2 regions of the Priestia sp. YIM B13552 genome follow, and region 2 is predicted to be linked to the other one. Evidence: riboswitches for the same ligand, from Rfam matches in the RefSeq annotation. Region 2 holds a riboswitch; the other holds the start of a gene.

Region 1 (5,119 bases), on a different contig from region 2:
CACGCACTTGAGCGCGGTCCTCTTGGAATGGAGAGATAAATGCTGTTAGTACCACTTGACCGCTGTCTACAAATAGCTTAGAAACCTCACCGATACGGCGAATATTTTCTGTACGATCTTCAGCAGAAAACCCTAGATTCTTATTTAAGCCGAAACGAACATTGTCACCATCTAATACATAGTTGCGAATATTTTTATCAAAAAGCGCTTTTGCCACTGCGTTTGCTACGGTAGATTTACCTGAACCCGAAAGACCTGTAAACCATAATACAAAACTGTGATGATTATTTTGCTCGCGTCTTTCCTCTTTTGTAATTCCAGCATCATGCCACGTAATGTTTGTTGATTTGCTCACTTCAACCGCTCCTTATTTTGAAGATACTTTTTGTTTTGCTAATCCTTTAATTAACACTTCAATTACTTCTTTACGGCTGAATGTGCTTGGTGGCACTTCTCCGTTACGAAGCATTTCACGTACCTTTGTTCCAGATAGAATCATATGATCTTCCTTGCTGTGAGGGCATGTTTTCGTTGATGCCATCGCTTCACACTTCTTGCAATAGAAGCTGTGTTCAAAGAATAAAGGTGTAATTCCTAATTCATCTGCTGTAAAGTTACTGAAGATTTTTTGGGCATCATATGTTCCATAGTAGTCACCAACACCAGCGTGGTCACGGCCTACAATGAAATGTGTGCATCCAAAGTTTTTTCGAACCATTGCATGGAAAATAGCTTCTCTAGGTCCAGCATAGCGCATCGCAGCAGGGAAAACTGCTAAAGCTACACGATCGCTAGGATAATAGTTCTCTAAAAGTACTTCATAACTTTCCATACGGATATCTGCTGGGATATCATCTGACTTTGTTTCTCCTACGAGTGGATTTAAAAACAGGCCGTCTACAATTTCTAATGCCGTTTTTTGAATATATTCGTGCGCACGGTGAACAGGGTTACGAGTTTGGAATCCAACAACCGTTTTCCAACCGCGTTCTTCAAATGCTGCTCTTGTTTCAGTTGGATCTAGGTAATACTTTTCAAAACGCGTTTTAGGTGTACGTTCTACAAGTACGATTGGACCTGCTACGTATACATTTGGGCGTTCCATCATTTTTTTCACGCCAGGATGAGCAAGTTCTGCCGTGCGGTATACATTTTCCGCTTCTTTTTCTTTATTTGGCGTATATACTTCAGAAACTTCTAAAACACCATACGTTACGCCGTTTTGAACTAGTTTTACTTTGTCGCCAATGTTTAATTCTTTAGCTTGCTCTTCTGTTACAGGAAGAGTGATAGGAATACTCCATACTGTGCCATCTGCTAAACGCATATTTTCAACAACTGATTGATAATCTTTTTCTCCTAAAAATCCTGTAATTGGGCTGTAAGCACCAATTCCAATTAGTTCTAAATCACTTAGAGCCATGTTATCTACTTCGATTTCTTTTGTTAGTGAAGTGTAGTCATATGTTGGTTGATATAAATTAATTAATTCTCCACCGTGTGCTTGAATTGTTGTCATTTTGTAAAATCCTCCTTAAATAATTAACACAATATAATAAAAAGCACTTGAATCACGCAGTCATTTTTTCTTTTTCCGACTGCAAGCTTGCTCTTTTTCTTCTAGTCGTTCTAGCTAAGCTTAGAACACCTGCTGTGGCAATGCAGCCGCTAGCTAGCACCACAAATGAATATAAGTCGCTTTCAAGTACTAATTTCACAAGAACATATGAGATTACGAGTGAAAATACGGGGGATACCACCCAAACCTTTAACATTTGAATGACCACTTCACGCTGTTCTTTCGTGAATCCCGTTTTCGCTGCTCCTATTCCAATAATAGAAGACGTAGTGACCTGTGTAAGCGGTACTGGCAAACCAAAAAGTGAAGCTGCTGTAACAAGAGAAGCACCAGTACCCGAGATAATGCACCCTTCTCCTACAGAATAGCGAGTAATTTTTTTCCCGTTTGTTTCAATAACTCGGCCGCCTAGTAAAAGAGCTCCGAGCGCCACAGCCAGTCCTCCTGTTATGACACCCGTTGTGGCATCCATTAATCCAGCTCCTACTAGAGGACCGACAGCATTTGCCACGTTATTCATTCCAGCTGAGAAGGCTTCAAAGAATCCCGTGGCTATAACTAAAATCGTTAAAACTCTTTTCCACTTTCCCTCTGCTTCTTTTTTATGCGCTCTGCGTTTTATCACTTTTCCAATCAAAAAAGCAATGACAAATGAAACCAGCGGAACAATAATCCAAAAAGACATGACAACTAAAAGTTTTTCCACATACAGAGATTGATAAGCTACTCCTACTCCAACAACTGAACCAACCGTTACTTCACTTGTTGATAGAGGGATACCAATTAAATTCGCGAAAAAGAGTGACAGCGTTGCAGCAGCCAGAATGATAATAACTAATTCTACTGACAGCAATTTTTCAGGTATGATACCTGAACTGATGGTTTTTACCACCTCGCCGCCTCCGATAATGGCTCCGAGCACAATACCTACAGCACAGATGAACAAGGCTACTCTTCGCTTTTTAATCGCACCGGAGCCGTATGAAACGCCCATAGCTGCTGCTGCACCGCTTGCCCCGATATTCATTGCAAAAAAAAGCGCAATGATAAAGGCAACATATAAAAGCATCATTTATTCAGCTCTTTCGTATTTAAGATTCGTGTAATCCGCATTCAACTTTTTGTGTACCTGCCCATCTTCCTGAACGTAAATCGTCTACATTGTAGGCAGGTGCGGTACAAGGCTCACAGCCGATGCTTGGGTAGCCTTGATCATGAAGTTTGTTATATGGTAAATCATGCTTATACACATAGCGCCAAACTTCTTTCCAAGACCAATGAATTAACGGGCAGACTTTAACTTTCTTGAATTTCTCATCTTTATTAAAATAATTCGTGTTGGCACGAGATTCAGACTGCTCGCGTCTCAAACCAGAAATCCACGCATCATAAGGAGCAAGAGATTCCCTTAACGGGATGATTTTTCGAATTTGACAGCATAGGTTAGGCTGACTCTTCCAAAGCTCATCTCCATGTTTCTCAGCTTGTTCTGCAAGAGTTAAATCCGGTTTTTTTATATGAATACGCAAATCAGGAAAGCGTTCTTTAATTGCATCAATCACTTCATATGTTTCTTTAAAATGAACGCCCGTATCTAAAAAGACAATTTCAGCATCTTTTTTCACTTTTGAAATTAAATCAATTAACACAATCCCTTCAATACCAAAGCTTGATGCGTAAATAATTGAATCTCCGTAGGTATCATACGCCCACTGCAATGCTGAAAGGGCTCCTTTTGTTTCATCTTCACTGTCGAACTCTGGAAATGTATCACTCCAGTTTTCGTACGTATATAAGTCTGCCATTTTCTTCACTCCAATTCTTAGTTATCCGCGTTATCCAATAAAAAAAGGCGGTTTTACCCACTAGAATTGGATAAAACCGCCTCTAGTGTGTCTAGTCAGCGAAACTATTTAATTCTTACTTTTCTTCGACGTGCTCAAAGATTTGTTTTAAGTCGGGGGTTACAGTCATTGATGTCCCTCCTTAAATTATCGCTTGCGCTATATCAAAATAAAAAGTCTTCCATATTGAAAGACTGGGTAGGCAATAACTTTTTACCTTATCTTTCAAAATGATACACACTTTGCTGGAATTAGCACCTTGCTAAGCAGGTTGCCGGGGTTCAGCGGGCCAGATCCCTCCACCACTCTTGATAAGCATTTTTTAAAAATTTTAGCATATTTAGAATATTTGTCAACATTAAAAATCATATATCCGATAAGAAAACTATACTTTAAATTCACAGAAATATCTATACTTTTATTTAAAACAACATATGTAAATTTAAACCAAATGTGAACATATCAGTTTATAAAACGCTTTCTTTTTCCTCAACTTTTTATATTCTCTTCCTAAATAAAACACAACACCTCTCTATAAAATTAATAAGGGATTTATAAGCTTTACGGATAATTCACCCACATTAGCACACATTACAGATAACACTGACTGACAGATAGGAGCTATATAAGATGGAGAGACATTCCTTTCAATTAGACGATACAATTAAAAATAATGTGCGAACATATTTACAGCAAATTTCAACTGAAGCCTCTAATTTAATTAAACATTTAGATACGAGTGATCATTGTATCCTATGTGATTTTGAGGAGATGAGAAGGTTATTTCAAGATGTTCAAGCTACGGCCGCCTCTTATTACTTGCGTCATTATCTATCGCCTTATACATTTGAATATGCTGCTCTGTCCTTAGCTATTCATAACCTTTCTGAGAAACGTCACGGTGCTTTAATTGTCATTGAACGGGAACAAAATGTAGACCCTCTTATTCAAAAGGGAATGCCTATTCAAGCTCCTGTCAGCGCTACGCTAGTTGAGACACTGTTCTACCCAGGGACACCCTTACATGACGGAGCCGTCCTAATTAGAAATAATCAGCTTATCTCAGCTGCTAATGTTTTACCTCTCTCGTCTATTATTTCAACGACCAAAAAATTGGGAACACGTCACCGTGCAGCCATTGGAATGTCGGAAAAATCGGATGCATTAATTTTAGTTGTATCTGAAGAAACAGGCAAAATTTCGTTTGCTCTTGATGGAAGCCTCTACCCTATTCACTCCAGCAAAAATATGATTTAAGAGCCCTTTCCTGATAAGCAGCCCCATCTTGACTTCTATATCCTTTCTCTTTAATATATTTCATAGTTTTTACATACTATAGATACGGGTGATGCATATGGCAATTTTAAAATTTGAACATGTAGGCGTTCAAGTAAAGGATATAGAAGAATCTATTGAGTTCTATACGCAAAAAGTGGGATTAGAGCTCATCGAAACACTGCCACATACCGATCCGTCTTTGAAGCTAGCTTTTCTAGGTTTAGAAGGCAATGTAATCGTAGAGTTAATTCAAGGGTATAACTCAAGCTTACCTAACGAAGGTAAAGTTCATCATTTTGCGCTGGCGGTAGACGGAATTGAAGAGGAGTTTGAGCGTTTAAAATCAGCAGGTGTTTCATTTGTGGAAGAAAACATTGTAACTTTGCCAAATGGAGCAAGATACTTATTTTTCTACGGT
Region 2 (5,119 bases):
GCTAGAGTCTTATTTGTTTTACATTATAGCAAAGTAAAATCGACTTGTCACATCATTTAACTTCGTTTTTTCACATCTATTCTTTAAAATCCAGCTTTTAGCTTATTTTTTCTTTTTTAATACATAGCATCCATACAAAAGCTAGTCCAATATAGCCAAATATCGGATACAAAAACTCAAGAAGCTGGGCATATCCGAATTGCCCAATAATAAAGCAAGCCAAGATAATAAATGCAAAAGCTTGTTTGTCATTCAGGGGAAGAAATGACTGAATCTGCTTAGCGATTCCAAATACATTTCCAATCAATGTAGTAAAAATCTCGCCTAACACAACTACCGTAAATAAAACATTCACCCACGCTGAGATATTTTTAACAACGGCACTCATCGGAATATCAAGTTGAAATGAATAAGGCAAATTGGAAAGGGCAAGATGAGTAGAAACAAGCATAAACGTAAGTACACATCCTCCTATTACGGCCCCTTTTTTAATCACGCTCCTATCTTTCACGGAGCTTCCTAATGGAACTAAAACAGCCTGAGCCAAAGCTAGATTTAGGGAAATATATAAAAAGGGACTAACCGCCCACTTCCACTGCGTGACGAGCGTTAAATCCGGCTTCGTTTGAATCAGTGAGAAATAGCTGATATTTGGCACAAAGATGATAAAAGCAAATGAAAGCATCATCGGCACAACAAGAGAATTAACCATTAAAATACCGTTAATTCCTTTGGCGATAAATATATAAGTTAAAACAATTGTAAAAATCATCCCAACAGGAGGCCATAGCCCGAACTGTTCTTTTCCTATTGCTCCCGTACTCGCTAGCATGACTGAAGTTACTCCAAATAAAATGACAATCATTACACCGTTTACCGCTTTTCCAAGCACATCACCAAATAAATATGTATTAAGCTGCTGATAAGAAGAAGCCCCAATTGCGTGCGAAAGCAGCATCATTTTCGAACCTAGCCAAATAAAAAACAAGCCGCTGACCAAAATCCCGACCATTCCAAGTTCCCCGTACTGTGTAAAAAATTGAACTATTTCCTTGCCTGTTGCAAAACCGGCTCCTACAACAGTGCCTACATACGTAGCAGCAACCTGCAGCGTGAGTTTCCACCTTTTCATGCCCATCACCCTTCTACCCTTCATAGTTCACTATATGTAGAAACGGTAAAAAAAAGACGAGCCTTTTTACGTGTAAATCTACGCATATCCCAGCGCTTGTGCCTTTTCGTTTATTTTTTATTTTTCATTTTCTTTTTGTATTTTTCACAAAAACTCCTTAACCCCTAACATAACAGTCATTTTCAAACAAAATATACGGATATTTTCCCTTTAGCTTTTAAATTTTCCTCAATATTTGCTGGAAATTCACAATTTACTGTTGTATAATTTCTAAAAATCAGATAAATTATTAAATAAGTATTCTTTCTATTTAAAAAAATATGTTTCAATTATATACAATTGATTCTTATCATGAGAGGTGGAGGGACTGGCCCTTTGAAACCTCAGCAACCAGTCGTTAGAGACATGGTGCTAAATCCAGCAAGCAATTTATTGCTTGGAAGATAAGAAGGCGAAAAAAGTCTTCTTCTTAAGAAGACTTTTTCTATTTTATCGGCATATTGCATAAAACGAATCACTCGTGAAATAGAAGCGGAACAATTTAAGGAGGTTTTGACATGGGGTTACTTGAAGATTTAAAGTCTAAAATTTTAATTGGGGATGGTGCCACTGGTACCCTCCTTTACTCACACGGTATTGACAGCTGTTTTGAAGAACTAAACATCACCAAACCAGAAGAGGTTTCTCGTATTCACAGAGCCTATGTAGAAGCTGGTGCAAACGTTATTCAAACAAATACGTACGCTGCTAATTATCAAAAACTTGCCCGTTATGGATTAGAAGATTCAGTTAAAGACATCAATGTTGCTGGTGTAAAATTAGCGAAACAAGCTGCAAAAGATCAGGCTTACGTGGTTGGTACACTCGGCGGAATTCGTTCTTTCCAAAAAAACGCTATTAGTTTAGAAGAAGTTAAGCGAAGCATTCGTGAACAAATGTTTTGGCTTTTAAATGAAGGCGTGGATGGCCTTTTGTTTGAAACATACTATGATTTCGAAGAATTAAAAACCGTTCTTACACTGGCAAGAAAAGAAACGGATAAGCCTATTATTACCCACGTTTCCCTGCATGATATTGGCGTACTGCAAGATGGGCGTCCTTTAGCAGATGCATTAAAAGAATTAGAAGACTTAGGAGCAGATGTTGTCGGGCTAAACTGCCGTTTAGGTCCTTATCATATGATTCAGTCTCTTGAAGAAGTACCGCTTCCTGATCGTGCTTTCTTATCTGCTTACCCTAATGCCAGCCTTCCGGCGTATGTGGAAGGAAAGCTGGAGTATGAAACGAATGAAGACTACTTTGTAGAAAGCGCACGTTTATTCCGCGAACAAGGGGTTCGCTTAATTGGAGGATGCTGCGGTACAACACCAGCTCACGTACGCGCAATGTCATCTGCCTTAAAAGACCTGCCTCCGATTACAAGCAAAGTCGTTAAAATGAGACCAGCCGTTACGGTTCAAGAGCGTGAGCAGCAGGATAAACCTCATATGCATGAAATTGTGAAAAAGCGCCGCTCGGTTATCGTCGAGCTAGATCCGCCTAAACAGCTGGGTCCGACGAAATTTTTAGAAGGTGCAAAAGCACTCGATAAAGTCGGCGTAGATGCTATTACATTAGCTGATAATTCTCTTGCCTCACCTCGCATCAGCAACTTGGCAATGGCAACACTGATGCAGCAAGAAACAAAAGCACGACCGCTTATTCATATTACCTGTCGCGATCGAAATTTAATTGGACTTCAATCTCATTTAATGGGACTTCATACGCTAGGAATGAATCAAGTGCTTGCAATTACCGGTGATCCGTCAAAAGTTGGCGATTTCCCTGGCGCCACTTCTGTCTACGATTTATCTTCATTTGACTTGATTAGTTTAATCGCTCAGTTTAATGAAGGACTATCTTATTCCGGGAAACCGCTTGGTCAAAAAACCAATTTTTCCATCGCGGCTGCCTTTAACCCAAACGTGCGTCACTTAGACCGAGCCGTTCAGCGTTTGGAAAAGAAAATCGATTGTGGGGCTCACTATTTCATTACTCAGCCTCTCTATTCAACTAAGCAAATTGAAGAGGTATATGAAGCAACCAAACATTTAACAACACCGGTATACATCGGGATCATGCCGTTAACAAGCGCGAGAAACGCTCGATTTATTCACCATGAAGTACCTGGAATTAAATTATCAGAAGATATTCTAGAACGCATGGACGCAACGGGAAATGACCGGATTCGCGGTGAAGTCGAAGGCCTTGCGATTGCAAAAAACTTAATTGATACAGCATATGAGCTATTTGACGGTATTTACTTAATTACGCCGTTTATGCGCTATGAAATGACTGAAATTCTAACACGCTATATTCATGACAAGCAACTTGTTACATCAGAAAGGAAGATATAAATGAGCTCACTTATCGAACAACAACTAAAGAAGCGAATACTCGTCATCGATGGAGCAATGGGAACGATGATTCAAGATGCTGATTTAACCGCTGAAGATTTCGGCGGCGAAGAATATGAAGGCTGCAACGAATATTTGACTCGAACAGCGCCTCATGTCATTCAGCGCATTCATGAAGAGTACTTTGCAGCAGGTGCTGACATCATTGAAACCAATACGTTTGGCTCAACATCTACCGTACTTGATGAATACGATTTAGGTCACTTGGCGTATGAATTGAATATCGAAGCTGTGAAGCTTGCTTGTGCAGCCCGCGATAAATATTCAACTCCCGAATGGCCTAGGTTCGTAGCTGGAGCTATCGGTCCTACCACTAAAACTCTCTCTGTTACCGGAGGTATTACATTCCCTGAGTTAGTAGAATCGTACGAAGAGCAAGCTCGAGGTTTGTTAGACGGCGGCGTTGACTTGCTTTTAGTCGAAACCTGTCAAGACATGCTGAACGTAAAAGCCGCATTTCTAGGCATTACAGCGGCGTTTGAAAAACTAAAAACCGAAGTTCCTATTATGATTTCAGGAACAATTGAGCCGATGGGAACAACTCTCGCTGGTCAAGATATCGAATCTTTTTACTTATCACTGGAACACATGAAGCCTCTTTCAGTCGGACTTAACTGCGCGACAGGCCCTGAATTTATGACGGATCATATTCGCTCTCTTTCAGACCTAGCCACTTCAGCAGTTAGCTGTTATCCAAACGCTGGACTTCCGGATGAAGAAGGCAATTATCATGAATCTCCTGAGCTGCTTGCTCAAAAAATTAAAGGGTTTGCTGATAAAGGCTGGCTGAACTTTGTAGGCGGATGCTGCGGTACAACGCCTGCTCATATTAAAGCACTGGCTGAAGCGGTAAAAGAGGTTGCTCCTCGTTCGCTTGATCGCTCCGAGCATAACCATGCTGTAACCGGTATTGAACCACTTGTATATGACGATTCTATGCGCCCTCTTTTTGTGGGAGAACGTACGAATGTAATCGGTTCTCGCAAATTCAAGCGTCTGATTGCGGAAGGAAAAATTGAAGAAGCATCTGAAATTGCGCGTGCTCAAGTTAAAAATGGTGCTCACGTTATTGATATTTGCTTAGCAGATCCGGACCGTGAAGAAATGGAAGACATGGAGGAGTTTATTCAAGAAGTTGTAAAAAAAGTGAAGGTTCCTCTTGTAATCGATTCAACCGACGAGAAAGTTATTGAAAAAGCTTTAACGTACTCGCAAGGTAAGGTCATTATTAACTCCATTAACTTAGAAGATGGTGAAGAGCGTTTTGATGCAATCTTACCGCTAGTAAAAAAATTCGGTGCAGCTCTGGTTGTCGGTACAATCGATGAAACAGGCATGGCCGTTACTGCAGAACGAAAAGTAGAGATTGCAAAACGCTCACATGATTTACTTGTTGAAAAACATGGCTTTAATCCAAAAGATATTATTTTTGACCCTCTTGTGTTTCCTGTAGGGACTGGTGATGAACAATATATTGGTTCTGCTGAAGAAACAGTTAAAGGAATTAAAATGATTAAAGAAGCCCTGCCTG

The links. A riboswitch is a leader RNA that binds a small molecule or an ion and turns the genes downstream of it on or off. The one in region 2 is predicted to bind S-adenosylmethionine.
Region 1: it holds a riboswitch for S-adenosylmethionine, as region 2 does, so the genes downstream of both, ACFX40_RS18975 (phosphoadenylyl-sulfate reductase) here and ACFX40_RS02400 (bifunctional homocysteine S-methyltransferase/methylenetetrahydrofolate reductase) in region 2, are expected to answer to the same signal.

Annotation. Positions count from the first base shown of each region.
Region 1 is NZ_JBHZOU010000004.1:372,027-377,145, reverse strand. It holds gene cysC (adenylyl-sulfate kinase) at 1-355, opposite strand, end outside; gene sat (sulfate adenylyltransferase) at 368-1,519, opposite strand; gene ACFX40_RS18980 (sulfate permease) at 1,572-2,651, opposite strand; gene ACFX40_RS18975 (phosphoadenylyl-sulfate reductase) at 2,671-3,384, opposite strand; SAM riboswitch class I at 3,639-3,741, opposite strand; gene cdaS (sporulation-specific diadenylate cyclase CdaS) at 4,054-4,680, shown strand; gene ACFX40_RS18965 (VOC family protein) at 4,778-5,119, shown strand, end outside.
Region 2 is NZ_JBHZOU010000001.1:471,930-477,048, forward strand. It holds gene ACFX40_RS02395 (YkvI family membrane protein) at 98-1,132, opposite strand; SAM riboswitch class I at 1,476-1,582, shown strand; gene ACFX40_RS02400 (bifunctional homocysteine S-methyltransferase/methylenetetrahydrofolate reductase) at 1,690-3,528, shown strand; gene metH (methionine synthase) at 3,529-5,119, shown strand, end outside.